DNA from 3 places in the Pantoea alhagi genome. Region 1 is predicted to be linked to each of the others. Evidence: predicted binding sites of a transcription regulator. Region 1 holds the regulator's gene; each other region holds the start of a gene.

What was found. Region 1 encodes CRP, which controls carbon source genes, mostly activating them, when cyclic AMP is high. Its sites were predicted from a motif close to ATGTGANNNNNNTCACAT; they were not measured.
Region 2: a site for CRP is predicted at 6,765-6,782, ahead of mlc (sugar metabolism global transcriptional regulator Mlc). Genes of this name have one in related genera too.
Region 3: a site for CRP is predicted at 4,092-4,109, ahead of B1H58_RS06870 (PTS mannitol transporter subunit IICBA). Genes of this name have one in related genera too.

What each region holds. Positions count from the first base shown of each region.
Region 1 covers NZ_CP019706.1:1,208,142-1,218,146, reverse strand. Annotated here, with positions in the region: gene B1H58_RS05785 (aminodeoxychorismate synthase component II) at 1-294, shown strand, start outside; gene argD (bifunctional acetylornithine/succinyldiaminopimelate transaminase) at 386-1,609, shown strand; gene B1H58_RS05775 (YccS/YhfK family putative transporter) at 1,639-3,714, opposite strand; gene crp (cAMP-activated global transcriptional regulator CRP) at 3,777-4,409, opposite strand; gene B1H58_RS05765 (phosphoribulokinase) at 4,725-5,594, opposite strand; gene B1H58_RS05760 (YheU family protein) at 5,718-5,939, opposite strand; gene B1H58_RS05755 (hydrolase) at 5,943-6,932, opposite strand; gene B1H58_RS05750 (LysE family translocator) at 7,012-7,614, shown strand; gene B1H58_RS05745 (LacI family DNA-binding transcriptional regulator) at 7,615-8,595, opposite strand; partial or broken gene B1H58_RS05740 (glycine betaine ABC transporter substrate-binding protein) at 8,830-9,114, shown strand; partial or broken gene B1H58_RS20985 (hypothetical protein) at 9,047-9,283, shown strand; partial or broken gene B1H58_RS20980 (TauD/TfdA family dioxygenase) at 9,338-9,661, shown strand; gene B1H58_RS05730 (sensor domain-containing phosphodiesterase) at 9,667-10,005, opposite strand, start outside.
Region 2 covers NZ_CP019706.1:3,756,237-3,766,241, reverse strand. Annotated here, with positions in the region: gene B1H58_RS17770 (YdgA family protein) at 1-476, opposite strand, end outside; gene manA (mannose-6-phosphate isomerase) at 551-1,723, opposite strand; gene fumC (class II fumarate hydratase) at 1,923-3,320, shown strand; gene tus (DNA replication terminus site-binding protein) at 3,414-4,352, opposite strand; gene B1H58_RS17750 (MFS transporter) at 4,486-5,742, opposite strand; gene B1H58_RS17745 (LysR family transcriptional regulator) at 5,837-6,733, shown strand; gene mlc (sugar metabolism global transcriptional regulator Mlc) at 6,876-8,093, shown strand; gene bioD (dethiobiotin synthase) at 8,225-8,908, shown strand; gene osmV (osmoprotectant ABC transporter ATP-binding protein OsmV) at 9,020-10,005, opposite strand, start outside.
Region 3 covers NZ_CP019706.1:1,469,516-1,479,520, reverse strand. Annotated here, with positions in the region: gene B1H58_RS06885 (YibL family ribosome-associated protein) at 1-25, opposite strand, end outside; gene mtlR (mannitol operon repressor MtlR) at 87-632, opposite strand; gene mtlD (mannitol-1-phosphate 5-dehydrogenase) at 701-1,849, opposite strand; gene B1H58_RS06870 (PTS mannitol transporter subunit IICBA) at 1,916-3,832, opposite strand; gene B1H58_RS06865 (DUF3053 domain-containing protein) at 4,242-4,958, opposite strand; gene B1H58_RS06860 (HTH-type transcriptional regulator) at 5,374-5,670, shown strand; gene B1H58_RS06855 (hypothetical protein) at 5,723-8,848, opposite strand; gene B1H58_RS06850 (hypothetical protein) at 9,148-10,005, opposite strand, start outside.

The DNA.
Region 1 (10,005 bases):
GTTATGCACGGTAAAACCTCCGCGATTGCTCATCAGCAGGCTGGCGTATTTGCCGGATTGGCGCAGCCGCTGACTGTAACGCGCTATCACTCGCTGATTGTGGAAAAAGAGACGCTGCCAGCCTGCCTGGAGGTCACCGCATGGAGCCTGCGTGATGGTAAGCCGGATGAAATCATGGGGTTACGTCATAAGACGCTGGATGTTGAGGGCGTGCAGTTTCATCCGGAAAGCATCCTGAGCCAGCAGGGGCATGCGTTGCTGGCTAATTTTTTGCGTAGACAAGCCGCTGTTTAATTCCGTACGCTGCGATTCCGTTTGACTTATTATGCATATTTAATGATTATTTTTTCACAGCGTATCAGTGTAAAATTAAATGAGGTAGCGAATGGCAGCGGAAAAAATGGCGGTTACGCGGCAGACCTTTGATGAGGTTATATTGCCGGTTTATGCACCAGCACAGTTTGTGCCGGTAAAAGGCAAAGGCAGCCGGGTGTGGGATCAGCAGGGCAAAGAATATATCGATTTTACCGCCGGCATTGCCGTAACCGCGCTGGGCCACTGCCATCCGGCGCTGGTAGAGGCGCTGAAAACTCAGGGAGAAATGCTGTGGCATACCAGCAACGTTTTCACTAATGAACCCGCGCTGCGTCTTGCCAGCAAGCTGATTGACGCGACTTTTGCCGAGCGCGTTTTCTTTGCGAACTCAGGGGCTGAAGCCAACGAGGCCGCCTTCAAACTGGCGCGCTACTATGCTTCCACGCGCCATAGCCCTTATAAAAGTAAAATTATCGCATTCCATAACGCGTTTCATGGCCGCACGCTGTTTACCGTTTCCGTCGGCGGGCAGCCGAAATACTCTGATGGTTTTGGACCCAAACCGGCCGATATCGTCCACGTACCTTTTAACGATCTTGAGGCGGTGAAGGCAGTGATCGACGATCACACCTGTGCCATTGTGGTTGAGCCGATTCAGGGCGAGGGTGGCGTTATGCCCGCCACGCAGGAATTTATGCAGGGGCTGCGCCAGCTGTGCGATCAATATCAGGCGCTGCTGGTACTGGATGAGGTCCAGAGTGGGATGGGGCGCAGTGGTAAGCTGTTTGCCTATCAGCATTATGGCGTGCAGCCCGATATTCTGACCTCAGCGAAAGCGCTGGGCGGCGGCTTCCCCATTAGTGCGATGCTGACCACTAATGAGATCGCCTCGGCGATGACGCCTGGCGTACACGGTACCACCTATGGCGGTAATCCGCTGGCCTGCGCAGTAGCGGAAGCGGCGCTGGATGTGATTAATACTCCTTCGGTGCTGGATGGCATTGAGCAACGCCGTCAGCGCTTTATTGAGGCGCTGGAAGCCATCAACGCCAAACTGGATCTCTTCAGCGAGATCCGTGGCAAAGGGTTGCTGATCGGGGCGGAGCTTCAGCCGCAGCATAAGGGCAAAGCGCGCGATATTCTTAATGCCGCCGCTGCGGAAGGCCTGATGATTTTAACGGCGGGTACCGATGTTCTGCGCTTTGCGCCTTCGCTGGTGATCCCGCTGGCGGATATTGGTGATGGCATGGCGCGTCTGGCCAGGGCTGCCGAAAAAGTATTAAAACCCGCATGATTCAGGGCGCGCCCGATGTCAGGGCGCGCTTATCCTTTACGCAGGCGGCGTACCAGCCATTTACCGTGGTGCGGCCGCTGGCTCCATGCCAGAGATGAGATAGTATGCATCACTGAAAGGTGCTCAAGGATACGCTTTACATGACGCTCCATAATGGTCATCGGCCCTTCCTGGTTCTCTGCTTCTCCTTGCAGAATATTGGTATCCTGTCCCGGCCCGTCATATGCCAGCCGCTGCTGACAGCGCTGCAGTGCAATTTCACACGACTGCAGATAACTTTGCGCCAGCGCAGGCGTCAGCATGGTGTGCTCACGGGCCAGAATAGTCATTGCATTGATATGCTCAACGATAAACTGGCTGTGCGTGACCCAAAGTTTCATATCGTTCAGATAGCGGGTATTAAACGCTGGCTCCTGCATCGCCTGGCTCAGGGAGTTAAACAGCGCATTATGCGCCTGATTAACGCGTACCCGCTGCCAGGCAAGCTTCTGCGGTGATGCCTCGCTCCCCAGCAGCATCCGTAAAGCATCCTGATACGCTTCCAGTGCATCATGCGCATTCTGCCGCAGTAGCCCGCTTTGCCACTGCGGCCACAGCCAGACCATGCCGCCAAAAGCGATGCAGCATCCCATCAGCGTATCCATCAGACGCGGCAACAGGAAATGCGCGCCGTTTAACGACAGCAGCTGTAATGAATAAACGGCGGTCACGGTAAAACCGATGGTTGCCCAGCCGTAATATTTACGGATAAACAGATAGCTGACTAAGGTAATGATCAGCATGATTAACAGCACCAGCGATTCCGGTACCGCAAGACGCAGGGCTGCAGCGGCGATAATCAGCCCTGCCAGCGTGCCAAGCGCGCGGTGCTGGATACGCACACGCGTTGCGCTGTAGCCATTCTGACTGACGAACATGATGGTCATTAAGATCCACCAGGGTTTCGGTACGTTGAACGCCAGCGCCAGTACGCTGCCGAATACCAGCATCACCGCAAAGCGTGCCGCGGTACGCAGAGCGGAAGATTTAAATGACAGATAGCTGCGCAGCGCGGAAAGCAGCGGCAGCCGACGCTGGCGATCGGCCATAAGATCGCGACGATAAAGAGGGCGCTGGGTACGCAGCACGCGGGCGATGCGGCTGAAATGGTAATAACAGAAGTGGCCGACCGGATTCTCCGGATGCCGACGCGCAATTTTCTCCAGTCCCAGCAGCGGTTTTTCCATGGTGAAACGTGATGGCAGCCGGTGATAAAGCATGTCGTCCGCCAGCTCGCGCAGCCGTACGGCGATGGTTTGCGCGTTCCAGCGGATAACCGCTTCCGCATGGCTTCGCTCTACCAGCTTTTGCACCTCTTCCGGCTGATGCAGACTAACGGCAATATGCTCCTGCAGATCGAGTGCCACCTGAAAAGCACGCGTCAGGCGTCGATGGTTATGATCGCGGTTAGCGGCCAGCATATGCATTTGCTGATAACAGGTGTTAATCAGATCAACCACCTTTTGCTGGCGCGCCAGCAACGGGGGCAAGGCTTTTTCCGGATTAGTAAGCTGCGTCAGCAGGGTATATTTGGCTTCGCAGTAATCCGCCAGTTCGCGATAGAGCAGGCTGAGCGTCTCCCGCATCGGCTGCTCTTTCCACAGCCGGAACCAGAACCAGTTAAACAGCCCGTACCAGAATGTACCGCCGATATAGAGCAACGGCGGCCCCCAGATCGGCATATTGCCCACCAGGCCGAGCGTAAAAATAGCGGCAATTAAGGAAGCTGGCAGCAGACGTGCATGAAGCGGGCCGATTTCGCCGGTTACGCCCAGCACTAACGCCATGACAAACAGCGTCGCGGGCAGGGGCACCTGCTGTAGCGATAGCCACTGAAGAAGAAAACTGCTGAGTGCGAACAGCGAGCCGCCTGTGATCAGGCGTTTAAAGAAGCGGCGGTGTGGGGTATCGAGTCCGGCAATATTGCAGCAGGCGGGAACCAGCGAGAAGAGCAATCCTTTTTGCAAATCCCCCAGTAGCCAGCCAAAGGCCACCGGTAAACAGAGCACCAGCGTCTGACGCAGGGCATAGTTCACTTCGGGATGATAAATAATTCTCCGCCACATCGCTACATCACCAAAACAGACACGGCGTGATGCCAGGCACCACGCCGTGTCTTCAGAGTAGCTTAACGGGTGCCGTAAACGACAATTGTTTTACCGTGAGCGGAGATCAGGTTTTGATCTTCCAGCATTTTCAAAATACGGCCCACCGTCTCGCGTGAGCAGCCGACGATCTGGCCGATCTCCTGACGGGTAATCTTGATTTGCATCCCGTCCGGGTGCGTCATCGCATCCGGCTGTTTAGCAAGGTTGAGCAGCGTCTGTGCAATACGGCCGGTCACGTCAAGGAAAGCTAAATTGCCTACTTTCTCTGAAGTCACCTGCAGGCGACGAGCCATCTGGGAAGAGAGACGCATCAGAATGTCAGGATTAACCTGAATCAGCTGACGGAATTTTTTATACGAAATTTCAGCCACTTCACAGGCGGTTTTCGCGCGTACCCATGCACTGCGTTCCTGGCCTTCTTCAAACAGGCCAAGCTCGCCAATGAAATCACCCTGATTAAGATAGGAAAGAATCATCTCTTTGCCTTCTTCATCTTTGATCAGTACCGCAACCGCACCTTTTACGATGTAATAGAGCGTCTCGGCCTTTTCACCCTGATGAATCAATGTGCTTTTTGATGGATATTTGTGAATATGGCAATGTGACAGGAACCATTCGAGTGTAGGGTCTGTTTGCGGTTTGCCGAGAACCATTCGCTATTATCCTCTGTTGTAATCGTGCCCTAAATACAGGGGGCAGTTTTCCCTGTCAGGCGTTGAAATCTTCAAGCGTTTCCTGCTGGAAATTTATACGGGCAACTGCGAGGCCTCAAGGCGTGCCGTCGTCCCGTTTTCGTTTCATAGAACGAAAATATTACAGCTTTGTTTGTAGCACAGCTTTATCTTACTGTCTCCTGTTGTCTCGCTTCAGCTTGTGCTGAATCGGACAATTGCCGTTTAGCTGATGAACGCCCCGGCTGACAATTTGCTTACTTATCAGGGGCCGGGCAAGAGAGAGTGGCATGCCTCTTATTCGATTTTTTTGCCTTCTATCAGGCGTTTCACCAGCGGCAGCATAATCAGCTCCATCGCCAGTCCCATTTTTCCGCCCGGCACCACCAGCGTATTAATATGAGAAATAAAGGAGCCCTGCAGCATCGCAAGCAGGTAGGGGAAATCGATATCTTCCAGCCCGCGAAAATGAATCACCACAAAGCTTTCATCCAGCGAAGGAATAGCACGTGCGGCAAAAGGGTTTGAGGTATCTATGGTGGGTACGCGCTGGAAGTTAAGATGGGTACGTGAGAACTGTGGCGTAATGTAATTAATATAATCTTCCATTGAGCGCACCACGGAATCCATCACCGCTTCGCGGGAATGGCCGCGCTCGCTGGTATCGCGCACCAGCTTCTGGATCCACTCCAGATTCACGATGGGCACCACGCCAACCAGCAAATCCACTTTTTCTGCCACGTTATGCTGCTGCGTCACCACGCCGCCGTGCAGTCCTTCATAAAACAACACATCCGTTGGCTCCGGCAACGGCTGCCACGGCGTAAAGGTACCTGGCACCTGATTCCACGGCACCGCCTCATCATAGGTATGCAGGTATTTACGTGACTGGCCACGGCCATTTTCGCCATATTCAACAAAGGTTTGCTCAAGCAGGCCAAAGTCGTTGGCTTCTGGTCCGAAGTAACTGATATGACGCCCCAAATCGCGGGCTTTGCGGATCGCCATATCCATTTCCGGGCGCGTATAGCGATGGAAACTGTCACCCTCCAGTTCAGCGGCATGCAGATTAAGCTGCTGAAAAATCTTACGAAAGGCAAGGCTGGTGGTGGTGGTTCCCGCTCCGCTGGAGCCGGTCACCGCGATGATCGGATGTCTGGCTGACATAAATACTCTCTGGATTAAATCGGGCGATGAGCATTGTTATCACGTTTCGGTCAGAGGTGTCATCATCGGGCAGGCCCGCCAGACCACGTTAATGTGACGAGCCGCACAGAGCTGACCGCATCACTATCCTTCGCGAAACTGACCGCGCGGCATAATATTGACCGTTTCATGCAGTTCCGACCAGACCAGCACGGCTTCGCCGCTTTTCAGCTGACGTCGGACATCTTCCACCTTTTCCGACAGGGAGCGCTCCTGCTCGCCATAATCCGTGCCTTCGCGCAGTACAAAACCTTCAATCAGGTTATCCAGGGTTTCCGGGGAGAGATCTTGCCAGGGAATAATCACAGCTTAGTTATCCAGATAAGGTGATAGCCATTGAGGAATACGCTGCTCCAGCCACATTTGCGGGCGACGTAACGTGCCGCCGACAAAGCCGACATGGCCACCATATTCCGTTAGTTGATATTCAATGTTAGCAGGTAATCGCGCCATATCAGGGATCACCTCATCGGTCATAAAGGGATCGTCCTGCGCATGGATAATTAACAGCGGCTTACGTATGCCGGGCAGCAGCGGCATGGCGCTGGCCCGTCGGTAATAGTCACCGGCATCGGCAAAACCGTGGGCGCGGGCGGTGATGGCATCATCAAAGTCACGCAGGCGCTTTAACGCGTTAAGCTGCAACAGATCTACCGGCAGCGTGCCGGGCCAGGCCTGTAGTTTGCGGCGGGCGTTGAGCTTGAGCTGGCTTAACAGATAACGCTGATAGACGCGGGAAAATCCCTGCTCAAGTTTGGCGCTGCACGGTTCCAGCATTAGCGGCGCCGAAACCGTAACGGCGGCATCCAGCGGACAATCATCGCCCTGTTGGCCCAGCAAACAGGCCAGCATGTTTCCGCCCAGCGACACGCCGACAGCCACGGTCGGCGCATGGCCCAGAGTGGTTCGCAGCCAGCGTAAAAAGTAGCTGGCATCCCCGGTTTCGCCGGAGTGATAAATACGCCCCATGCGGTTAGGCACGCCGCTGCAGCCGCGAAAGTGCATCACCACGCCCAGCCAGCCGCGCTGTTGCCACACCTGCAGCAGGCCGTGCGCATAGGGGCTATGGAAGCTTCCTTCCAGTCCGTGAAACAACACCGCACGCGGTTTATGCCGCGCCTGCATAGGATCTTCGCTCCATGCAAGATCGATAAAATCGCCGTCCGGCAGATCCAGACGCTGCCAGTGAGGGCGTAAAGAGATCCGGCGGCGAAACAGACGCGGCAGCACCGTTTGCAGATGGGGATTATGCAGTCCTTTCAGGGGAATAAAGGATTCCTGACTGTGATCAAAGCTCATCGTTTCACGCTTGTACGCATTCAGGCGCACTGTTAGTTTAAACGGGTTAACATTTTACCGGGTGAGGAGCACCCATTTTATGGAACTCAGTCTGTTTTTATCGATGCTTGGTTTTCTTTGGGTGGCGGCGATTACGCCAGGGCCAAATAATACGCTATTGACCACGGCCGGCGCCAATTTTGGTTTTCTGCGTTCGCTCCCCTTAATGGCAGGAATTATGCTCGGTATGCAGCTTATGCTGTTGCTGGTGGCATTTGGCGTGGGCGGGCTGATTCTGGTTTACCCCTCTCTGCATCTGTTTTTGAAAATTGTGGGTAGTCTCTATCTGCTGTGGCTGGCGTGGAAAATTGCAACGGCGGCCTATGAAAAAATTGAGATGGGTGAAGCGCCGCCTCGTCCCATGCCTTTATGGCAGGGAGGACTGCTGCAGTTGGTTAATCCCAAAGCCTGGTTAATGGCGTTGGGGGCCGTGGCCAGCTTTAGCCTGGCAGGTGAAGCCTATCGCAGTTCAGTTGTGGCTATCAGCATTGGTATGGCGCTGGTTAATCTGGTCGCTGGCATTCTTTGGCTTGGCTTCGGCACCCTGATAGGCCGTCTGCTGCGTAGCCGCCGCGCATGGAAAATTTTTAATTTGACGATGGGCGTGCTGACTGCCGCCTGTGTACTGTTGATATGGCACTGATTAGCTGGAGGCGCGTACCACCAGCTCACAGGGGAGCCGCTCATGAACCTGTGGTGCCAGCGGATCCTGAATGCGCTGTAACAGCAGCTGTACGCTGCGCGTGCCCAACTGATGCATTGGCTGTTCCAGCGTACTGAGCGGCGGCGAAAGCATTGCGCTCCATGGAAGGCCGTCAAAGCCCAGCACGGCAATATCCTCAGGGATGGCGAGCTGGTGCTGACGTGCGCAGTGTATCGCGCCTACTGCCAGTACATCAGATACGGTAAACACGGCGTCTGGCGGCTCTTTCGCTTCCAGCAGCCGTTTCATGGCCGCAAAGCCCGCCTCGCACTCTACTTCATTAGCATACTCAACGCCGGACCATGACAAACCCAGTTCGGCTAACGCCGCCCGATATCCCAACTCACGCTGTTGCGCATAGAGATAGCGCGGATCGCCATTGATCATCGCAATCCGTCGTCGTCCGCGCTGCGCCAGATGCTGCACTGCCGCCCGCGCGGCCTGTTGATTATCAATAGTGACCGATGAGCCAGCGACATCAGGATCGCCTTCGGCACACTGTATCCAGGGGGAATCGCCAATCATTTGGCGCAGTTCAGGCAGATTGCTTGCCGCATCCATGGTAATAACGCCATCCACCACTTTGCCGCTCAGCAGCGTGAGATAAGCAGATTCGCGCTGGGTTTGTGAATCGGAATTGCACAGCAGAATATGGTAGCCGTGCGCCTCCGCTTCTGCCTCGATGCCGCGCACCACGCGCGAACAGAAAGGATTGATAATATTGGAAACCAGCACAAGCAACATATGGCTCTGAGAGGTACGTAGCTGGCGCGCCAGCAGGTTAGGCTGGTATTGACAGGCGGCAATAGCGGCTAAAACGCGTTCACGGGTTGCAGGCCGAACGCCCTTATAACCGTTCAGCACACGTGAAACGGTCGCGGTCGATACACCAGCGAAACGGGCAACTTTCTCAATCGACATGGAAAACCCTCTGACAACTCACCAATGAATAGCCTGTAGAACATCGTTATACAGTGGCCGATTCAGGTCCATTTTTCATCAGAAAAATCAGACTTTTTTAATTTTGAGATAAAGATAGCGATATCTCTTCTAAGGCAATTTAGCGATTAAACATAATTTTTAATTACTTCATGCTGTATCCGCCTCTCAGCTACAACTGAGCCATCACGATGATAACAACAGGCGGAACGTAAGATGGTGAGGATCACGCGGTTTTTGGCATGGGCAGTGTCGTTATTGCTGCTGGCGACCCAGGCGCACGCCGTTGAGGTTACGGTGGCTTATCAGACCTCGGCGGAACCCGCGAAAGTCGCTCAGGCGGATAACACTTTCGCTCAGCAAAGCGGCGCGCAGGTCAACTGGCGTAAATTCGACAGTGGCTCCAGTGTAGTCCGTGCGCTGGCATCCGGTGATGTACAAATCGGCAATATCGGCTCCAGTCCGCTGGCGGTCGCCGCTTTCCCGTCAATTGACGCTGAGCCTGACAACCTTAGCGTTGCTGCTGGCGCTGTGGTGGCTGGTTACCGCGCTGCAGCTGATTGCGCCGCTGTTTTTATCGCCGCCGCAGCAGGTACGGCTGCGGGCGGCGCTGTCGCTGGGAGCCAGCCGCTGGCAGCTGCTACGTCTGGTTATTTTGCCCGGCGCGCTGCCGGAAATCCTTACCGGTCTGCGCATCGGTTTAGGCGTCGGCTGGTCAACGCTGGCGGCGGCGAACCATCCACCGCTGCTGCATCCGGTGGTACGCACCCATCCGGTTAGCGGCCAGCAGGCCTTATTTGTAAATCAGGGGTTTACAACAAGAATTGTTGATTTAACACCGAAAGAGAGCGACGCGCTGCTGGGCTTTCTGTTTGCCCATATAAACAAGCCGGAGTTCCAGGTACGCTGGCGCTGGCGGGCTAACGATGTTGCCATCTGGGATAACCGGGTCACGCAGCACTATGCGAACGCCGACTACCTGCCCGCCAGACGCATCATGCACCGCGCCACCATTTTGGGTGATAAGCCGTTTTATCGTCCCACCTGAGCCGATCAGGGCAGGGAAAGCAGCGGGGCTGGCTGACCGGTTAGCCAGCCCTGTATATAATCAACGCCCAGCTCGGTTAACAGCGCTTTTTGCGCCTCGGTTTCCACATACTCCGCTACAACGGATACGCGTTTTTCCCGGGCGATGGCGCAGATCGATTTAATAATAATGCGATCGATATTGTCATCAAGGCTGTTTTTAACAAACAGGCCGTCAATTTTAATAATATCGGCGCTAAGGTGTTTTACGCGCTCATAGTTGGCGAAACCGGTACCGAAATCATCTATCGCAATACGAAAGCCTGCCTGACGCAGCGTGGCAATCGCATTATTGACCTGCGGGTT
Region 2 (10,005 bases), 1.7 Mb from region 1:
CGAATCGTCGAAGCGGTAGCGCCGCTGTAACCGATACGGGTGTCCGCATCAATCACCGATTTACCTTTGGTCAGATCAAACAGCTTTTTCAACGCGGGGGTATTTTCCAGCTCGCTGTGTACTGAGGCCATGCTCGGGATCAGATTAAACTTTTTCAGCTGAGCGAAGGGGAAAGGGCCATGATCGATGGTCTCGTTCAGCACCACGCTCTGGCCCGGCTTCAGCAGCGCATTATCTTCTGTCTGCGAACTGGCCTGTACTACCAGCTGTGTATGGCTGGTAAACAGGCCGCGCTGATAATTTTGATAACTCACTTTCAGACGGCTGTCCGGCGCGAGCTTTGTCAGCTGCGCATTCGCGTTTTGCACGATCTGATCCATGTGGCTTTCGATCTGCTTGCCTGTTAGCCAGGCCGCGCCCGTCCAGGCCACTCCCAGCGCGACTACAACGCCAACCGCAATTTTCGTCTTGTTCATCGATTCGTCCTTTTTACGGCATCAATGCCTGATATTAATTTATTGAATAATCATAGCATTTGCAGAACTGGCCGTCAGCCTGGCAGGTTATAAACTCGGGCAAGTTGTCCCTGACCGCAAGCCGTTATCGGTGATTCGCTGGCGGCGACAAAACAGGATTCGCCTGCCCTGAGCGTCAGCGGCTGTTGGCCCGTCAGCCGGGCTTCGCCTTCAATACAGAACAGGATTGCCGCGCTCTGCTGGCTAAGCGTTATCGGTGTAGCGTTCAGCGCGTGAATAGCGAAAGCGAAATCATCCACCGGAACGGGAAATTCGCGCGTATTTCCCTGCTGCACCGGCTTGTTGAGCAGGGTATCCGCAGCACGAGGCGTAAATTTTACGTTGGCCATCAGCTCATCAACATCAATATGTTTCGGCGTCAGTCCGGCACGTAACACATTATCTGAATTTGCCATCACCTCCAGCGCCACGCCGCGTAGATAGGCATGTGGCGTCTCAGCAAATAAAAACATCGCTTCGCCCGGCTGTAGTTCAATCAGGTTCAGCAGCAGCGGAGAAAAAAGCCCGCTGTCATCAGGGTACTCTTCAGCGATGTTGCGAATAGTCCGCCAGGGTTCGCCGTGTTGCGTATGCAGCGTGGCTTTAAGAATATCAATTGCACGTTGTTTCTCTGCCTGCTGTAACGAAAGCAGCGAGGAAAACAGTATGGCCAGATTCGCCTCATCCGGCTGTTGCAAGAAGTGGGCGATAGCCGGATGCGCACCGGCAACCGGCTGCAGCAGGGAAATGATCTCAGCAAAAGGGCGAAAACCGTTAATCGCTAAAAAAGGGGTCAGCGCATAAACCAGTTCAGGCTTATGGTTAGCATCTTTATAGTTGCGTTCCGGCGCGTTCAGCGGGATGCCCGCTGCGTTTTCACGTGTGAATCCAGCCTCGGCGGCGGATTTGCCAGGATGCACCTGAATCGACAGCGGCTGTTCGGCACACAGCACTTTAAACAAAAAGGGGAGCTCGCCAAAACGTGCCGCCACTTTTTCTCCCAGCAGGCCCGGCTTATCTGATTCGATCATCTCCCGCAGCGAGCGCAATTCGCCATTCACTTCAATTCTGGAGCTGCTTTTAGGATGTGCGCCCATCCATAGCTCAGCCATCGGCTGCTGTGTCGGATTCTCAATGCCATACATCTCAGTTAGTGCCGTTTTACTGCCCCATGCGTAGTTTTGCAGTGAATTGTGAAGCTTAAACATGATCTCTCCTTTTACTGGCGGCTGACCGCAGGTATTAAAGCAGAACGTGTTTTCGAAACCTGGACGCAAGTCAAATAAGGACGATTGGCTCGCAAAATGTTAAATTATTGTATGTCACACTATGGCCCATGCCCGCTGTGTCGGATAGTCACAGGTCAGGGCTTTTTAAATCATATGTTTGTGCTAAAGGAGAGAAGTAATGGCAGCCAACCGCATTGAAAAAGATTCAATGGGACCTATTGATGTACCGGCTGATAAACTGTGGGGCGCGCAGACGCAGCGCTCGCTGGAACACTTTCGCATCTCTACAGAAAAAATGCCTGCCGAGCTGGTGCATGCGCTGGCGTTAACCAAACGCGCCGCCGCAAAAGTTAACAGCGATCTCGGCCTGCTGCCGCAGGAGAGAGCGCAGGCGATTATTCAGGCTGCGGACGAAGTATTGGCGGAAAAGCATACCGCTGAATTCCCGCTGGCTATCTGGCAGACCGGCTCCGGCACACAAACCAATATGAATATGAACGAGGTGCTGGCCAACCGCGCCAGTGAGATCCTCGGCGGTGAGCGTGGCATGTCTCGCCTGGTGCATCCAAATGATGATGTCAATAAAAGCCAGAGCTCCAATGACGTTTTCCCTACCGCTATGCATGTGGCGGCGGTGATCGCTCTGCGTGAGAACCTGGTTCCGCAGCTCAATATACTGAAGCAAACGCTGCAGTCTAAAGCGGAAGCATTTAAAGACATCGTAAAAATTGGCCGTACCCACCTGCAGGACGCCACGCCGCTGACGCTGGGCCAGGAGATTTCCGGTTGGGTAGCGATGCTGGAACATAACCTGAAGCATATCGAGCAGAGCGTGCCGCATCTGGCCGAGCTGGCGCTGGGCGGCACCGCCGTTGGCACCGGACTGAATACGCATCCTGAGTATGCAGTACGTGTTGCTGAAGAGCTGGCCGCGCTGACCCGTCAGCCGTTTGTCACTGCGCCGAATAAGTTTGAAGCGCTGGCGACCTGCGATGCGCTGGTGCATGCGCACGGCGCGCTTAAAGGTCTGGCGGCCTCGCTGATGAAAATCGCTAACGATGTGCGCTGGCTCTCATCTGGCCCGCGTTGCGGCATCGGTGAAATTGCCATTCCGGAAAATGAACCCGGCAGCTCTATTATGCCGGGCAAAGTTAACCCGACCCAGTGCGAAGCGATGACCATGCTTTGCTGTCAGGTGATGGGTAACGATGTGGCGATTAATATTGGCGGCGCGTCCGGCAACTTTGAACTGAACGTGTTCCGTCCGATGGTCATTCATAACTTCCTGCAGTCGATTCGTCTGTTGGCAGATGGTATGGATAGCTTTAATCATCACTGCGCCGTAGGCATCGAGCCAAACCGCGATCGTATTACGCAACTGCTGAACGAGTCGCTGATGCTGGTGACCGCGCTGAATACTCATATCGGTTACGATAAAGCCGCTGAAATTGCTAAAAAGGCGCATAAAGAGGGGCTGACGTTGAAAGCGTCCGCGTTGAAGCTGGGCTATCTGACGGAAGAAGAGTTTGATGCCTGGGTTCGACCAGAAGAGATGGTTGGCAGCATGAAGCAGTAAATTATCTCCCGGGGCCAGCTGGCCCCGTTTTTTCTCTTTGCATCTGACCATTCAGCGCCGTTATGCCATCTCCCTTTGCCTGTCATCTTTCCCTTAAACCGGGCTTACTGGCCTGTCGCAATAAAGATGCAGTCGCGGGATCAACAGCCACAGCGGATCCGCCTGCGGCTTATAGCGATGGGTAATATTATCCGCATCATAATTTAACAGCTCACCTAATACCGGCACCTGTTGCCGATCCGGACAAAGCACCAGCAGCGGGGAAGGGCAGGCCAGCTGCGTCTGTTTTTGCTGCTCTTTATCCCAGATACGTGCAATCGGCTGCACTTTAACCGGCCGCTTGATTTTCAGCTTCGCGCCCGCAGGCAATGACTGCACCGCGATCAGCTCCTGCTGTACCTTCTCCGCCCATTGTTCACGGGTCCAGGGCGCCTGCGCGCGGCCCGCCTTCAGGCTCTTTTCCAGCTTTGCCTCAATCTCCTGCGGCGTCACATTTTTAATAATATGTTTGTTGGCCCAACCGAAGCGCACGCTGTCTGGCGCATCCAGCAGGGTAATGGCGCGGTAGGCGTTTAGCGTTAGCAGGCCGCGCAGATGCGTATGCACAAATTCAAAACGTGCTTCACTTGGTAAGCCAGATTCCACGGTAATGATCTGCTCCAGCCGCGCCTTAAGCAGATTGATTTTATCAACCTGCTGATGGAGAAGGGCATGCTGGTGGCTGTCTGCTTCAAAGCAGAGCGCGCCGGGTAAGCGTACAGCGGCCTTGGTGCTGATATTTTCCGACTGACGTTGAATAAACAGACGACAATAGTGCTGCAAAGCAAGCTGTCGCGCCTCATCCCCCAAATGCTGGGTTACGCTGATTTGCGTTATGGGATCGTGTTCAGTACCTTTTGCTACTGGCGGTAACGAGAACACCCGGCCGACCAGCAGCGGCAGCGACGTTAAATGTTGCTGGAGGATGCTAAGCTCCTCATCAAGCTGATCAGCGCACTGACGCAAATCTTCCACTAAGTCATAACGAGGCATGGCGGCTCCTGCGGTGAAAAATAACATTAGTTACAACATACATATTAATAATTAAAAATACCAGTCCAGCAACCGGGAAATCATCAGTCAGGCAGAAAAAAAGACCGCGCCAGGGCGGCCAGAAGAAGGCGGGCTAGAGTTTTTTACTGTGGAGTTGGCTGGCGACAAGCAACGCCAACAGCAGCATTACGGCAATAAATGTCGTAATGCCTGTCCAGCCCCAGGCGTGCCAGAATACGCCGCCCAGGGTGCCCGCAATGCTGGAACCTGCATAATAGCTGAACAGATACAGCGATGAAGCTTGCCCTTTGGCGCGCCGCGTACGTGGGCCAATCCAGCCGCTGGCGACGGAGTGGGCGGCAAAGAATCCGGCTGTAAACAGCATCATTCCCGGGAAAATCAGCCACAGCGAATTAAAAAGCGTGATAAGCAGGCCACACAGCATCAAAGCCGTGGAGAAAAACAGAACCGGGCCACGTCCATAGCGGGCCGTCATCGCCCCCGCTTTGGGTGAGCTCCATGAACCGGTGAGATAAACCACCGACAGCAGGCCAACAACCGCCTGACTGAGAAACCAGGGCGCGCTCAGCAAACGATAACCAATGTAATTAAATAGCGTAACGAAGGCGCCCATCAGCAAAAAACCCTCCGCAAACAGCAACGGTAAACCGCGATCGCGCCAGTGCAGGCGAAAGTTAATCGCCAGGCTACGGGGATTAAGTGAAGCTGGCCGAAAATGACGCGAAGCAGGCAGAATTTTCCAGAACATCAGCGCTGAAGCCAGGGCAAAACAGCCGATCACGGCTACCGCCACGCGCCAGGAGCTAAAATCAGTAATAACGCCGCTCAGCAGACGACCGCTCATCCCGCCAATAGAGTTTCCGCTGATATATAAACCCATGGAAAAGGCAACCACACTGGGATGAATCTCCTCACTCAAATAGGTCATACCGACCGCAGCCACGCCGCTTAGCGATAAACCAATCAGCGCCCGCATAATCAAAATGCCGTGCCAGCTGTGCATGGTGGCGGAGATCAGGGCGCATATCGCTGCCAGCAGCAGCGCGATCACCATTACCGGCTTGCGGCCTACGGCGTCGGAAAGCGGTCCGGTTACCAGCAGCCCCAGTGCCATAAGAGCGGTTGAAATTGACAACGAAATGCTGCTTGTTGCGGGCGAAACACCAAATTCATGGGAAAGCACTGGCAAAATAGGCTGAACGCAGTAGAGCAGGGCAAAGGTGGCGAGACCTGCGGAAAACAGCGCCAGCGTTACGCGCATAAACTGCGGCGTGCCGCGTTTGATATAGAGGTTTTTATTCACGACAGCGGGCGAGACACGCTGAACCTTGTCAGCGGGTAACGTCACGCCCTGAGATGAGCGTTCCACAATAGTTCCTTATTTAAACATCAACTATTTAATTGTGGGGCGACCTTATTATACTGTCTAATATATTAATTATCTGAATTGATACATTTAAAATATGAATATCGAACTTCGCCATCTTCGTTACTTTATAGCCGTCGCGGAAGAGCTGCATTTTGGCCGGGCGGCGCTGCGATTGAATATTTCACAACCGCCGTTAAGCCAGCAAATTCAGCAGCTTGAACAGCAGGTAGGCGCTTGTTTGCTGGCGCGCACTAATCGTAGCGTTCAGCTTACCGCTGCGGGACATCAGTTCCTGCAGGATGCGCGCGTGATCCTGTTGGATGTTGAGCAGGCGGCCAGCCGCGCCGCGCGTTTACATCAGGGAGAAGAAGGGGAGATACGTATCGGTTTTACCTCATCGGCGCCTTTTATTACCGCCGTTTCCGATGCGCTGTTTACCTATCGTCAGCGTTTTCCGCAGGTGCATATTCAAATGCAGGAGATGAATACTCGCCAACAACTGACGCCTTTAAGCGAAGGGCGACTGGATTTTGGCGTAATGCGTAACACGCCCCTGCCGGAAACGCTGGCATGGCAGCTGCTGCTGCGTGAGCCGCTTTGCTGCATAGTGCATCATGCGCATCCTTTGGCGAGTCAGCAAAGCGTCTCGGTTACTGCCCTGGCCAACGAACCTTTTGTTTTTTTCGATGCGCAAAGCGGCACCGCACTGTATGGCGAAACGATGGCGCTTCTGCAGCGCTACCAAATTCAGCCTTATATCACGCAGGAGGTTGGCGAGGCGATGACCATCCTTGGCCTGGTTGCCACCGGGCTGGGCATATCTATCTTGCCCGCCTCTTTTCGCCGTGCGCAACTGGCAGGCGTGGTCTGGTTGCCGCTACAGGAAGCGGATGCCTGGTCGGAAATGTGGTTGGTCTGGTCAAAACAGCGTGAAATCAGTGCGCAAATGAAGCAAATGAAATCCTTGTTGCTCACCGGGTCGCAGGCCTGATTGATTATTCACTCTCTGCCTGGCCCTGTTTTTGTGCAGTAAATCACATTCCGAATCAAATAGTTGACGCCTGTTAATATCTCATCCACCATAGCCTGAGCAGGTTTATTTTGAAGCGCGAAAATAAGTGGGAGCAGGGGTAGTGATAGCGGACAGTCAACCTGGTCATATTGACCAGATCAAGCAGACAAACGCTGGGGCTGTATATCGCCTGATCGACCAATTTGGCCCGATATCGCGTATTGAGCTTTCCCGGCGGGCCCAGCTGGCGCCAGCCAGTATCACCAAAATTGTCCGTGAAATGCTGGAAGCCCATCTGGTACAGGAAACGGAGTATCAGGAGCCGGGCAGTCGTGGTCGGCCTGCGGTTGGCCTGATTCTGGATACCGTTGCCTGGCACTATCTGGCCGTTCGGATTGGCAACGGCGAGATCACGCTGGCGCTACGCGACCTCAGCAGCGCGCTGGTTACCGAAGAGACCCGCTCGCTGCCGGTGCAGAGCGAGACGCCGCTGCTAAACCGCGTTATCCTTGAAATCGATCAGTTTTTTATCCGCCATCAGCGCCAGCTGGAGCGGCTGACCGCCATCGCCATTACTTTGCCCGGTATTATTCATTCCGGTAAAGGTATGGTTCATCGCATGCCGTTTTATCAGGTCGCTGATATGCCGCTGGGGCCGGAACTGTCCGCCCATACTGGTCTGCCGGTTTATATTCAGCATGATGTTTGCGCCTGGACCATCGCTGAATCACTGTTTGGCGCATCGCGCGGGGCCAGCGATGTTATCCAGATCGTCATTGATGATAATGTCGGCGCAGGCGTAATCACCGGCGGACGCCTGCTGCATAACAGCCGCAGCGCGCTGGTTGAAATTGGGCACACGCAGGTGGATGCGTATGGCAAGCAGTGCTATTGCGGCAACCATGGTTGCCTGGAGACGGTCGCCAGTATCGGCAGCATTCTGGAACTGACGTCACAGCGTATGCAGACCGCGCTCAGTTCTATTCTGAATCATCAGCCGTTAACGGTGGAGTCACTGTGCGATGCGGCACTGAATGGCGATCCGCTGGCACGCGATATCATTACAGGGATTGGCAATAGCGTTGGGCGCATTCTGGCCATTATGGTTAATCTGTTCAATCCGGAAAAAATCCTGATTGGCTCTCCGCTTAACCGCGCCGCCGAGGTGCTGTATCCGGCAATCGGCGCCTCGATCCGCCAGCAGGCGCTGCCAGCTTACAGCGCCGATATACATGTTGAACCCACCCAATTCCCCAACGTCGGCACGATGCCCGGCGCTGCGCTGGTCAAAAACGCCCTTTATAACGGTGAACTGCTTATCAAACTGTTGCAGGGCTAATCTAATTTCAGTTATCACTAAAAAATTGCGCTAACGCAAGCTGTGCAAAAGCGCGATTTCCTACACTGTGCAACATAAACCGATGATTAATGTTTAACTATTTCAGGCCGACAGCCTGCCGGAGTGTTGCTATGCTGAGTCGTCTTTTCATTACCGGTACGGATACCGCCGTCGGTAAAACAGTTGTTACACGTGCCCTGATGCAAAAACTGGCGGAAACGCACCCGGCGGTAGTGGGATATAAACCGGTAGCCAAAAGCAGCCAGATGACGACAGACGGGCTACGTAATAAAGATGCGTTGATATTACATCGCGCCTCCACGCTTGATGTGCCTTATGAAGCGATCAATCCCGTTACGCTGCTTGAAGATGAAATCAGCACCCATCGCGGCGAAGCCATTAACTATGCGCGTCTGAGCAGCGGCCTGCAGGCGTTAGAAGCGCAGGCCGATGTGGTGGTAGTGGAAGGGACCGGCGGCTGGCGCAGCCTGATGAACGATCTGCGGCCGTTATCCGACTGGGTTATTCAGGAGCAGCTGCCGGTGGTGTTAGTTGTCGGCATCAAGCTGGGTTGTATCAGTCATGCCTTACTGACGGCGCAGGCGATCATTAACGATGGTCTGCCGTTGATGGGCTGGGTCGCCAACCGCATCAATCCGGGGCTGGCGCACTATGCGGAAATTATCCAGGTGCTGCAGGAGAAAATCCCGGCGCCGCTGTTAGGCGAGCTGCCTTATTTGCCTCGGGCCGAAGAGCGCGAGCTGGCAGATTATATCGATCTGTCTTCGCTTTTACTGCCGCAGGCTGTCGCCTGATTCGCAGAGGGTATACGCACAGTTACCGAATAAAGCGCGGGGGCAGGAAGAAAATGCCCTACGCAAACAAGGTAACCATTTTTTGATGCGCCCACAGGGCGCATCTTATGTTTAGCGACTGAGTGCGCGACGCGTACGGCCTGAACTCAGATAATCAGCAATATAATCCTGCGAAATTTCGCCGCTGTAGCGGCCTTCTTCATCCACAATTGGCATCCATACCATATTATGTTCATAGAGTTTTGACAGCACCACACGCAGGTTTTCCTCCGCTTTGCCGGTTACGGTAAAGTTGTGCAGTTTCTCCTCGCAGCAGCCGCTGGCTCCGCGCGCTTCACGCCGTTTTACAAAGCCCAGTGGGCGATCATCGCTATCTACCACGGTAATCGAGCGCATATCATTATCATCCATGATAACGAATGCTTCTGACAACGGGGTGGACCGCTTAACGGTAAGGGTTTGCTGTTGGTCGGTCACGTCGCCAGCCTGGACCAGCAGCAATCGTTTCAGCGTACGATCCTGGCCGACAAAAGAGCCAACAAACTCGTTGGCCGGTTTCGCCAGGAGTTCGTCAGGCGTGGCGCACTGCACAATTTTTCCCTGACCGAATACAGCGATGCGATCGCCCAGCTTGAGCGCCTCATCAATATCGTGGCTAACCAGCATGACGGTTTTCTTTAACTGGCGCTGCATTTCCAGAAACTCGTTCTGAATTGCCTCCCGGTTAATCGGATCGACCGCACCGAAAGGCTCATCCATCAGCAGAACCGGCGGATCCGCCGCCAGCGCACGAATGACACCTATACGTTGTTGCTGCCCGCCGGACATCTCTTTCGGATAACGATGCAGAAACTTATGCGGATCGAGTGCCACCATATTCATCAGCTCGCTGGCACGATCGCGGCAGCGTTTTTTATCCCAGCCGAGCATGCGCGGCACGACAGTGATGTTTTCTTCGATAGTCATGTTAGGGAACAGGCCAATCTGCTGAATCACGTAGCCGATATTGCGGCGCAGGGTAACGGTATCCTGAGTGCTGGTATCTTCACCGTTAATGGTAATTTTACCGCTGGTTGTCGGGATCAAACGGTTTATCA
Region 3 (10,005 bases), 260 kb from region 1:
TTTCGGCTTTTTCCTGCTCTTTCATGACGATTACCTGTACTGATGAATAACCGATAGGATACACGAAAAGCGTGCGGGACGCGGGGCTACTTTTTAAAGGCCTGCTTCATGCTGATACGGGAGATCAGCTCGGTCAGCGAAAGCACCATGGTTGAACGCAGCACCTGTTGATAACGCTGTTGCTGCATGGCGCGCAGCTGTTCATCATTGGCAGAGAAGTCAGGGCGGGGCGGCCAGGCGCTGACACAGTGCAGCTCGCTGAAGGGTCCCAGAATCTCATCATCGCTAAAACGATAGTCGCTGCTGTCATGGTTCAGCTCTTCACGCAGCGCCATCAACAGCTCGCAGTCTTCATACTCCTGGCGACTAATCACGCCCAGGCCGTAAATCAGCTTCAGCCTTACTGACATCTCACCCAGCGGGCCATTGCCGAATAGCAGCGGCTCGACGGCATATTTCACCGCATAGTCATCCTTGCGAAACACCTGAAGCACCAGCAGATTGACCGCCTCGGTCAACAGCTCGACGGCGGCAATCAGGAAGCTTCTTACCGAGCGTCCGGCATTCAGGCGCTCCAGCACCTGATTTTCAAAAGCCTGCTTCTCTTCCATTGTTGCCTGTACATTTATCATTCTGCGCGCGGGCACAGCCTGGCTGTGCCCTCGTTGCTCGCCGTTAAACCGCATCGGCAGCGTGCGCATTATGGCATTGCAGCATAGGCCTTAACCACCGCGGCAACCACTTCGCTATTAATATCAAGACCGGAAACCTGTGCCAGCGCAGCCTGCGGGCCCGCTGATTTCAACAGTGCTTCCAGCTCCTGCGCCTGCGGATCCTGCGCGCTGCGATAATGCATGGCGGCAGCGATGCCTTTAACCAGATTATCGTGCGGTAGCTGATACTCCAGCGTGCCCAGCGTAGGCTTGATCAAACGGTCACCGGCGCTGAGCTTACGCAGAGGCTGACGACCAACGCGCTCTACGTCATCTTTCAGGTAAGGGTTTTCAAAGCGACCCAGGATCTTGTCGATATAGGCGGCATGTTTCTCCGGGTCAAAACCGTAGCGTTTGATCAATACTGCGCCGCTCTCCTGCATCGCACCTTTAACCACTGCGCGTACCGCTGGATCGAGGATAGCGTCGCGAATGGTTTGATGCCCGGCCAGCTGTCCCAGGTAAGCGGTAATCGCGTGACCGGTGTTCAGGGTAAAGAGCTTACGCTCAACAAACGCCATCAGGTTATCGGTGAGTTCCATGCCCTGGATGGTCGGTAAATCGCCTTTGAACTGGGTTTTATCCACAATCCATTCGCTAAAGGTTTCCACAGTGACCTCCAGCGGATCGTTGCTGCCCGCTTCGCCCGGCGGCACGATACGGTCTACGGCAGAATCGACAAAGCCGACGTGCTGCTCAACCCAGGCGTGAAGATTTTCCGGCAGGGCGGCCAGCACATGCTGTTTTAGCTGGCTGGTGCCACGCACCATATTTTCACAGGCAATGATATTTAACGGGCGGGAATTAGCGCTATCACTGCGTTTGGCCAGGCCGCGCGCGATACTGCCAGCGATGCGCTCCAGAATCTGTGGGCCAACCGCCGTGGTAACGATATCAACCTCGGCAATCAGATCGATCACCTCATCGCTGGTGCTGTTTACCGCGCTGACGCCGGTAACCGTTTCCACCTGCGCCTGCTCACCGACAACGTGAACCGGATACTGGTGGCGCGCGTTCAGCGCATCAAGCACGGCCTGGTTCACGTCGGCGAAAATCAGTTCAATACCGGCGTCTGCCAGCAGCTTGCCGATAAATCCACGACCGATATTACCGGCACCGAAATGTAATGCTTTCATCGTTGCTAAACCTTTAAACAAGAAAAGGGTAAGGGGCCGACGTGGCCCCTTAACTTAAGTAAGCGATCAGGCGGGCTGACCGGTCAGCAGATCCAGCACTTCCTGCACGCTGGTGGTGTTGGCCAGACGCTCAATTACGCTTTCATCATCCAGCGCGTTGGTCAGGCTGGTGATAACCTGGATATGCTCGTTGTTACGGGCGGCAATACCAATTACCAGGCGGGCGATATCTTCTTCTTCTTCGCCGAAGCGTACACCCTGCGGATACTGGCAGAACACCACGCCGGTTTTCAGCACGCGATCTTTCGCTTCAACCGTTCCGTGCGGCACCGCAATGGATTCGCCCAGATAGGTTGGCGTCAGTTTCTCACGTTCCAGCATCGCATCGACATATTCTGGCTCAACATAACCGCCTTTCACCAGCTGCTCACCGGCAAAGCGGATCGCCTCTTCCTTGTTGACGGCGTGTTGACCAAGGAAAACGTTGCTGGCGCCCAGCTTAAACAGATGTTCGTTACTGGTGTCATAGCTGTCGCTCAGGGTAGCCGTTACCTTTTCACGATGACTGGCACTGCGCTGCGCTTCTACCAGACGCGCGGTTAAATCGCTGTACAGACCGCTGTCGAGGAAGTTATTCAACGAAATATGCTGTGCGTGCGGTGCCTGGCGCATGGCGCGCTCGGTCAGATCGCGGTGGGTGATCACCAGGTCAACATCGCCCGGCAGGGCATTGATGGCGGTATTGGTGACGGAAATCTGCGTCAGCCCGGCATCCTGCACTTTCTTACGCAGCACGCCTGCGCCCATCGCGCTGGAGCCCATACCGGCATCGCAGGCAACGATGATTTTACGCACATGGCTCAGATCGCCGTTCATCGCAGCAGCAGGCGCACCCGCCTGACCTTTAGACTGCGCTTTCATATCCTGCATACGGCGGGTTGCCGCTTCGATATCGTCTTCGTCTTTGACTTTGCTGGTTTTCAGCAGAATTGCGGACACTACAAAGGAGACGGCGAAAGCAGCCAGAATAGCGGCGATGTTGGCGAAGTAGGCCCCTTTTGGCGTCATCGCCAGGACGGCAAGGATCGAACCCGGGGAAGCCGGAGAAACCAGGCCGCCGTTAAGCAGCGTCAGGGTGAAGACACCAGTCATACCGCCGAGGATCACCGCCAGCAGCAGGCGCGGCGCCATCAGCACATATGGGAAGTAGATTTCGTGGATGCCGCCCAGGAAGTGGATAATGGCTGCGCCGCCAGCGGACTGCTTCGCATTGCCCCGACCAAAGAACATATAGGCCACCAGCACGCCCATGCCCGGACCCGGGTTCGCTTCAATCAGGAAGAATATGGATTTCCCGGCTTCGCTGGCCTGCTGAATGCCCAGCGGCGAGAAGATACCGTGGTTAATGGCGTTATTCAGGAACAGAATTTTCGCCGGTTCCACAAAGATAGAGGTCAACGGCAGCAGGTTGTTCTGCACCATGACATTCACGCCAGCGGCAAGAATACGGGAGAGACCTTCCACCAGCGGACCAATGGCAAGGAACGCCAAAATAGCCAGCAGCATGCCGATAATGCCGGCGGAGAAGTTGTTAACCAACATCTCGAAGCCACTTTTAATTTTACCCTCTACCGTGCGGTCAAAGGTTTTGATCGCCCAGCCGCCCAGCGGACCGGCAATCATGGCACCAAGGAACATCGGCATATCGGCACCAACGATCACGCCCATGGTGGTGATCGCGCCAACGACGCCGCCGCGATCGCCGCCTACCAGACGGCCACCGGTATAACCGATCAGCAGCGGCAGCAGGTAGGTAATCATCGGGCCAACCAGTTTCGCTAACGTTTCGTTAGGTAACCAACCGGTAGGAATAAATAGCGCAGTGATGATACCCCAGGCGATAAACGCACCGATATTGGGCATCACCATATTACTCAGAAAGCGACCAAAGCTTTGAACCTTGACCTTGACTGATGAGGACATAAAAACACACCCCTTATTGTTACGCGCTGACAAATAAGAGAGCGCGTGATTTTGTTAAGACGCTTCGGCGGGGAGCCGTCGAATTACTGTATGCAGGCGGACTCTAGCATGCGTTTATGACGCTGCGTAGTGAGCCAGATGAAGTGAGAGAGATCACGCTTTTTGGGGAGGGAAAAGGGCGTTTTTCGTGAGTAGGATCACATAAAGAGGCTTCCTGAAAAGCGTCATGCTGAAATAATCACCGCACTCATACGGTTTTATGTGATAAATGTCACATTTTAGTGCTGCCAATTTGTTTCTAAATTGTGATGTTGATCACAATAAACTTTTGGATGAAAATGCGGCAGATCACACTTTTGCCTGGACCGAAATGCGGGTGCCGTAATTTACAGGGCACCCGCTGTGGTTTTTACTGTAGCCCGTTTTGAACGGCGTTTTGCGCCTGCGTCAGCGCCTGCGCTTTCGATGATACGTTGCTCATTAACGTATTGTACTGGCTGGCCTGTTCCTGGGTGGGGAACTGCACGCCGTTATCATTGAAGGAAACGCGCGTCCCCTGCTGTTGCAGAAAATCGCCTGCCTGCACCACATCCTGACTCAGCGATTGCAGCGCTGGCAGCAGCGGCTGCAGGGTAGCTGCCGGCTGTGTAACGACCTGGGTATAGGCGCGATCGTAAATCGGCTTCAGATCGTCAGGCTGTTTCAGCGCGGCTTTGCTGCTGTCCGCCTGGCTTTTTGCGTTTTGCAGCTGCTGCGCCAGCACGCTCAGCGTACCGCTTGCCTGACGCAGCGCATCGCGGCGCGTAAGATAATCCTGCGGAACACGCAGCGCGGAAAGCTCGTCCACTACCGGACGCAGACCCTGGTCCACCGCTTTGTTTATCTGTTGTGAAAAGCCATAAATAATGGCGTAATCGCTGGCGTAATTACCAAAGCGCTGTTTTTGATCCTCACTCAGCGCAGGCAAATGTTCGCCGCTGCGCATGACGGTATTCTGTAAAAAGTCACTAAAGGCCTTGCGCTGTTCACCCTCTTTATCACCGCAGCCGGTAAGCTGCAGGATGACCAGTACTGCTGCCAACGGCAGCCACAGACGCGTCCAGCCGCGGGAAACTCCGGTCGCCATAGCGTTTACTCCTGTAAATTAACAAACTCACTGTTTAATAAGGCCGCCTCTCGCCGCCTTTTTAAGGTGCCTAAAGCATAGATCAATGCGATTAGGCTGAATATGGGGAAGAATGAATTAATCACGAATTATCGTGAAGTTAGCGATTCCGTGGTTGTGATAACCCTTTTTAAGCAGAATGCAGGCCAAGTAAGGCGCTAACTGGCGGCACGGCTAAAAGCCGCCAGCAAGATCAAAAAATTTTTTAAAATCGGGCGGCAAAACTCCAGGAATCATCTAATACTTAAATTCCCGATTTATGTTGCACAGCTCTGACCCCTTCATTCATGCAACAAACCGGCATTCTGAGCCTGGGCTTCAGGTTCTTATCTCTGTTTTCCTTCACGTTGTTCAAAGTGAGTTTTAGGAGTTTGCTATGGAAGTAAAAGACCCCATGGTTGAGTTACTTAGCAGTCTTGAACAAATTGTATTAACACGGAATGTCGTTGGTGCCCCTTTAGCGCAGCAAGAAAAAACGGTTTCAGTGCCAGAACCACAACGCCTGCGCGAAATGACCGGTATGAAAATTGATGAATTTGCCCGCGTGATGGGCGTGAGCGTCTCTTCAGTGAAAAGCTGGGAAGCGAGACGCACCCGCCCATCAGGTAGTGCCCAAAAGCTGATGCAACTGCTGCATTCCAATCCCTATCTGGGGCGGCAGCTGCTTGACTGAATGCGCAGAACGTAAAAACCCGCCTGATGGCGGGTTTTTTTATGCCTGACGTTCAGACGGGATGATGAATCAGCGGATCTGTCTGAGGAGCGGCGGGAGGGATAAGATATGATGTTGTATCAAGCTCCGCCCTTTCAGCTATCGCCCAGAGATCGCCGGTTGCCGCTGGCAACACGAATCCGGCAGATGTCAGCGCGTCATCGGGTAGTGATGTACTTTCCCTGTGCGATGCGTCCTCCACAATCCCCTGATCCAGTCCGAGGTCGGCCAGCGTTAAGGTCTTCTCCGGTAGCACGGCGTCAGACGCGCCAGTATTGAACGTCAGCGACGTTTCATTGGCGATGGCCCATTCGCCGCTATCGGGATCGTTGAAATAGATGCCCGCCTCTAAGCGATGCTCGCCGTCGGCAATGCCCGCCAGATCGCCTGCCGGAATGGCCACTTTCCAGTGACCGCTGCTGTCAGTGGTGGTCTCCCAGCGTAAATTATCCAGGGTAACCACAACCTGCTGCCCGGTCCAAAAATAAAGGCTGGTGCCGCTGAGCACCTGCACGCTGTCCACTTCGCTCTGGTCGATAATGTTGTCGCCCAGCGGGTTTATCAGCATTTGCGGAGTATAGGCTCTGCTGCCTTCATCCTCGGTAAATTCCAGATTTCGGGCAGTAACCACATTGTGTTGCCCCGCCTCGCCCAGCGTGACGCGAACGATTTGTGCATCATAGCTGTCCAGCGCCTGCATATCTTCGGCGGGGATCGTCAGGCTCCAGCGTGGATTAGCGGCATCGCCCGTCAGCGTGGTTTGATAGTGCTTGTTGTGAAATTCAATATCTACGCGCGTGCCCAACGGCGCGATGCTGGCATCCAGCACACCGCCGCTAAGGGTCAGGCCATTGTCATAAACCTCGAAAGAGGTGATCAGGTTTTGCCCGTCAACCGTATCCAGAGTAGCGCCAAATAGCGGCGCGTCGGTATCGGTATTCAGCGTCAGGGTGCTGGTGTCGCTTAGCTCGCCCCACTGTACCTTTATCGGAACCTCACCATCGGGCAGGGCGCGGATATCCTGATCCGGGATCCAGACCATCCAGCTGCCGTTGGTTACCTGCGCGCTGTAGCTTTTGCCGTTCAGCGTCAGGCTAATATCGCTCCAGTCGTTGCCGGTAAAGGTGCCGGTAATCAGATAGTCTGGCCGAAGGTCGTCGGTACGGATAATAACATCATCGCCCCAGACCGGATCGAGACGCACATACGGGCCGTCAGGCGGCACCGCCGGATCGAGATTAATGTAAACCGTATCGTCAGCGCTGTCGCCGTTGGCGTTATTACGCACCGTGGCTTCGAAAATGACGCCGCCGGTACGTAGCTCAGGGACTTTATCTGCCGGGATCGTGACCTGCCATTGACCCTGATGTACTTCCCCGGTCCAGGCCCAGTCGCCCAGCTGTAGCCAGACTTCACTGCCGTCGGAGATGTTGGTAGCACTGCCGCTGACCGTTAAGCCGTTGAGCTGGTCCAGCGTAAGGTGGCCATAATCCTCCAGCGAGTCGATAGTCAAAGAGGCGATATTTTCTGTGGCCTCGCCTGGCTCGACAGTCACCCAGCGCTCGCCGGTGAGCGACCCGCCGTTGGGGTTGCTCCACTGATCATCGCCCGGAATCGTGACTTCGATACGCAGCTCGCCCGCCGGTAAATTTTTCAAATCATCGGCAGAGAGCGAAACGCGCCATTCGCCCGTTTGATCAACAATACCGAAAAAGGCGTTATTGCCCAGCGCATCGGGAAAGCGTAACTCAACAAATTGTCCGGCTGGCACATTTAAACTATCCCCGGTGATGGTCAGCTCCGTCTGTTTTTCGCGTGCGTTGATGATGTCATCGCCGGAGACAGGATTAATCACCACTCTGGTTTCGCTGCCGGTATCGATGCCGCTAAAATAGATGGTTTTGCTGAGTTCAGCGGTTTCGCCCTGGGCGTTGGTGATGCTCAGCACCAGCGGTATCTCGCCGGTTGGCTGTGATAACAGATCGTCAGGGGCAACCGGCAAACGCCAGTCGCCATTTTCATCGACTCGCGCCTGATAGCGCAGGTCGCCAAAGGTAACATTCAGGTAGCTGCCAGCCGCGACGTTAGTGACATGGCCGGACAGCACTTCTGTTAGCAGCGCCCACTGGATGTCATCGGCGTCAAAGTTGTTGTAAGGCACATCAAGCGTGATATAGGGCATGGTTAATGATTCACCGACGGTAAATTCGCGTACCGTGGTGGCGGTTTCGCGTAGATCTTTTACCCAGGCGATCAGTGTGGCAGGACCCTTATTCAGGTCCGCCAGATCGCTGGCCGGGATCTCCGCCTGCCAGTGATTATTTTTTACCGTTGCGGCATAGATATCGTCTCCGAGCTGTACCCAAACCTCTTTACCGCTGGCTACATTGGCGGTGGTGCCGCTGACGATCAGGCTGCTTTGCTGCTCGATTGCCGTTAGCAGATCATCGCCGGAGATACTGTTGACGTTAATCTCTGCCGCATACGAGGTGCCTTTTTCGTTGGTGACGGTAAAGGTGCGCTCGTCGCTGCTGTAGCTGTCGCCATAAATACTCGGTGCGCTAACGGAAAGGGTATGTTCGCCAGGCGTCAGGCCTTTCATCATTTCAGGGGTCAGTACGCTGCTCCATGCGCCGTTGGCATCGACCGGCACCTGCCAGCTTTTTCCCTCCAGCGTGATGGTCACCATCTCGCCTTCCGCTACCCGCTCCGTCAGGCCGGAGATCACCTGGCCGTGCATCTTTTCACGGCCGATCAGTTCATCATTGCCGGCAATAGGGCTAATGGCGATACCCGCTGCGCGGCCATCTAACATATCCACCACCGACACCTTACGGATTTGCTCGGTGGCGTAGCCCTGGTTATTGGTCACGCTGACCACCAGGTCGTGAGTGACGCTGGGATCAACATTAATCAGGCTGGTAATCGTTGAGGGCGACAGGGGAATACGCCATTCGCCATTTTTATCCACCAGACCCTGATAAGTCTGGCCGTTAAGGGTAACCTGAACGTAATTGCCGCTTTCTACATTGCGCGCGGTGCCAGAGAGATTGGCGAAGGCGTAATAGTCAGCGGGGGAGGTGGCAGAGAAGCCGTCTTCAAACAGAGGATCAATGGTAAGGCAGGGTTTTTTGCTCATGATTATCGTCTCGTATGCAGGGTTGAAGAGGAACGAGCGATACCAGATATAATCAAGCGCAGATTGATAAGCACGGGGTTTTAACCGCCTGTTGCCGTTGTCATCGCCTGTTTTATTAACAAGTAAATCCGTTTATAAACCGAGCGATAAAGGGTTTGTGGTTGTTTTTTAGCCAGAATAAACCTGTCCCTTCAGTCACTGCTGGCGTTGCCAACGCAACGCAAATAACAGATTTTCCTTACCATAAGCACCAGGTAATAAAAACGATAAAAAACCCTGCTGCCGCAGGGTTCTCTGTGTTATGCCAGTGGGGTTTGCTGCGCCAGCAGCTCGGTTAAATCCTGCTGCTGCGCCAGTGGATAATGGGTGGTATCGACCTCGCTACGATTGGGCATCGTCGTCCAGAGATCGTTGGACGCTGTCGGTAAGGCAAGGCTGTCGGGTGCATCTGCGGTTACGTGCGTGCTCTGCGTCTCCTCAGATTGCGACAGCAAGGCGCTAATAGCGTTTTCGCCGCCGCTCAGGCCCAAATCGGCCAGAGACGTTAGCGTTGATTCACCCGAAGCAGGCAGAGAGAGATCCTGTTCCAGATGGAAAAGTTTTCCATGGCTGTCTACTCCGGTGACCGTTAACAAATGGTGATCCGTCAGCCCGGACCAGGCACCGGCGGGCAGATCGAGCCGCCAGCTGCCGTCAGCTTGCGTTTGTGTTTCATAAAAAAGTTGCGGGCCGTTACCGTAATCGAGCAGCGAAATGTACAGCGTCTGATGCGGCTCGAAATAGAACATCTTACCGCTGATGGTCAGCGCGTCATCCAGCTCCGCAGGCTGCAGAATGTTGTCGCCGGTCACATCGTTTAGTCTAATCAGCGGATCAGGTTTTTGAGTATGATCGAGCAGCATTGTGCGCTCAACCCAGGCGCGCTCGCCGGAAACAGCATCGACGCTGGTGGCGCTGAGCTGATAGTAGCTTTCTTCCATCGGTATCAGCGGGTCGCCATACACCCATACTGACCAGTCTCCTTTCTCATTCACCGTACCTCGCCAGTGTAAACCGTTCATACTTACTTCTACCTGACTGCCGGCCGTTAGATTTTCTGAGGAGCCGGTAATATAAAAGGTATTCTGTATACTGCTTGAGGTGATCACATCATCACT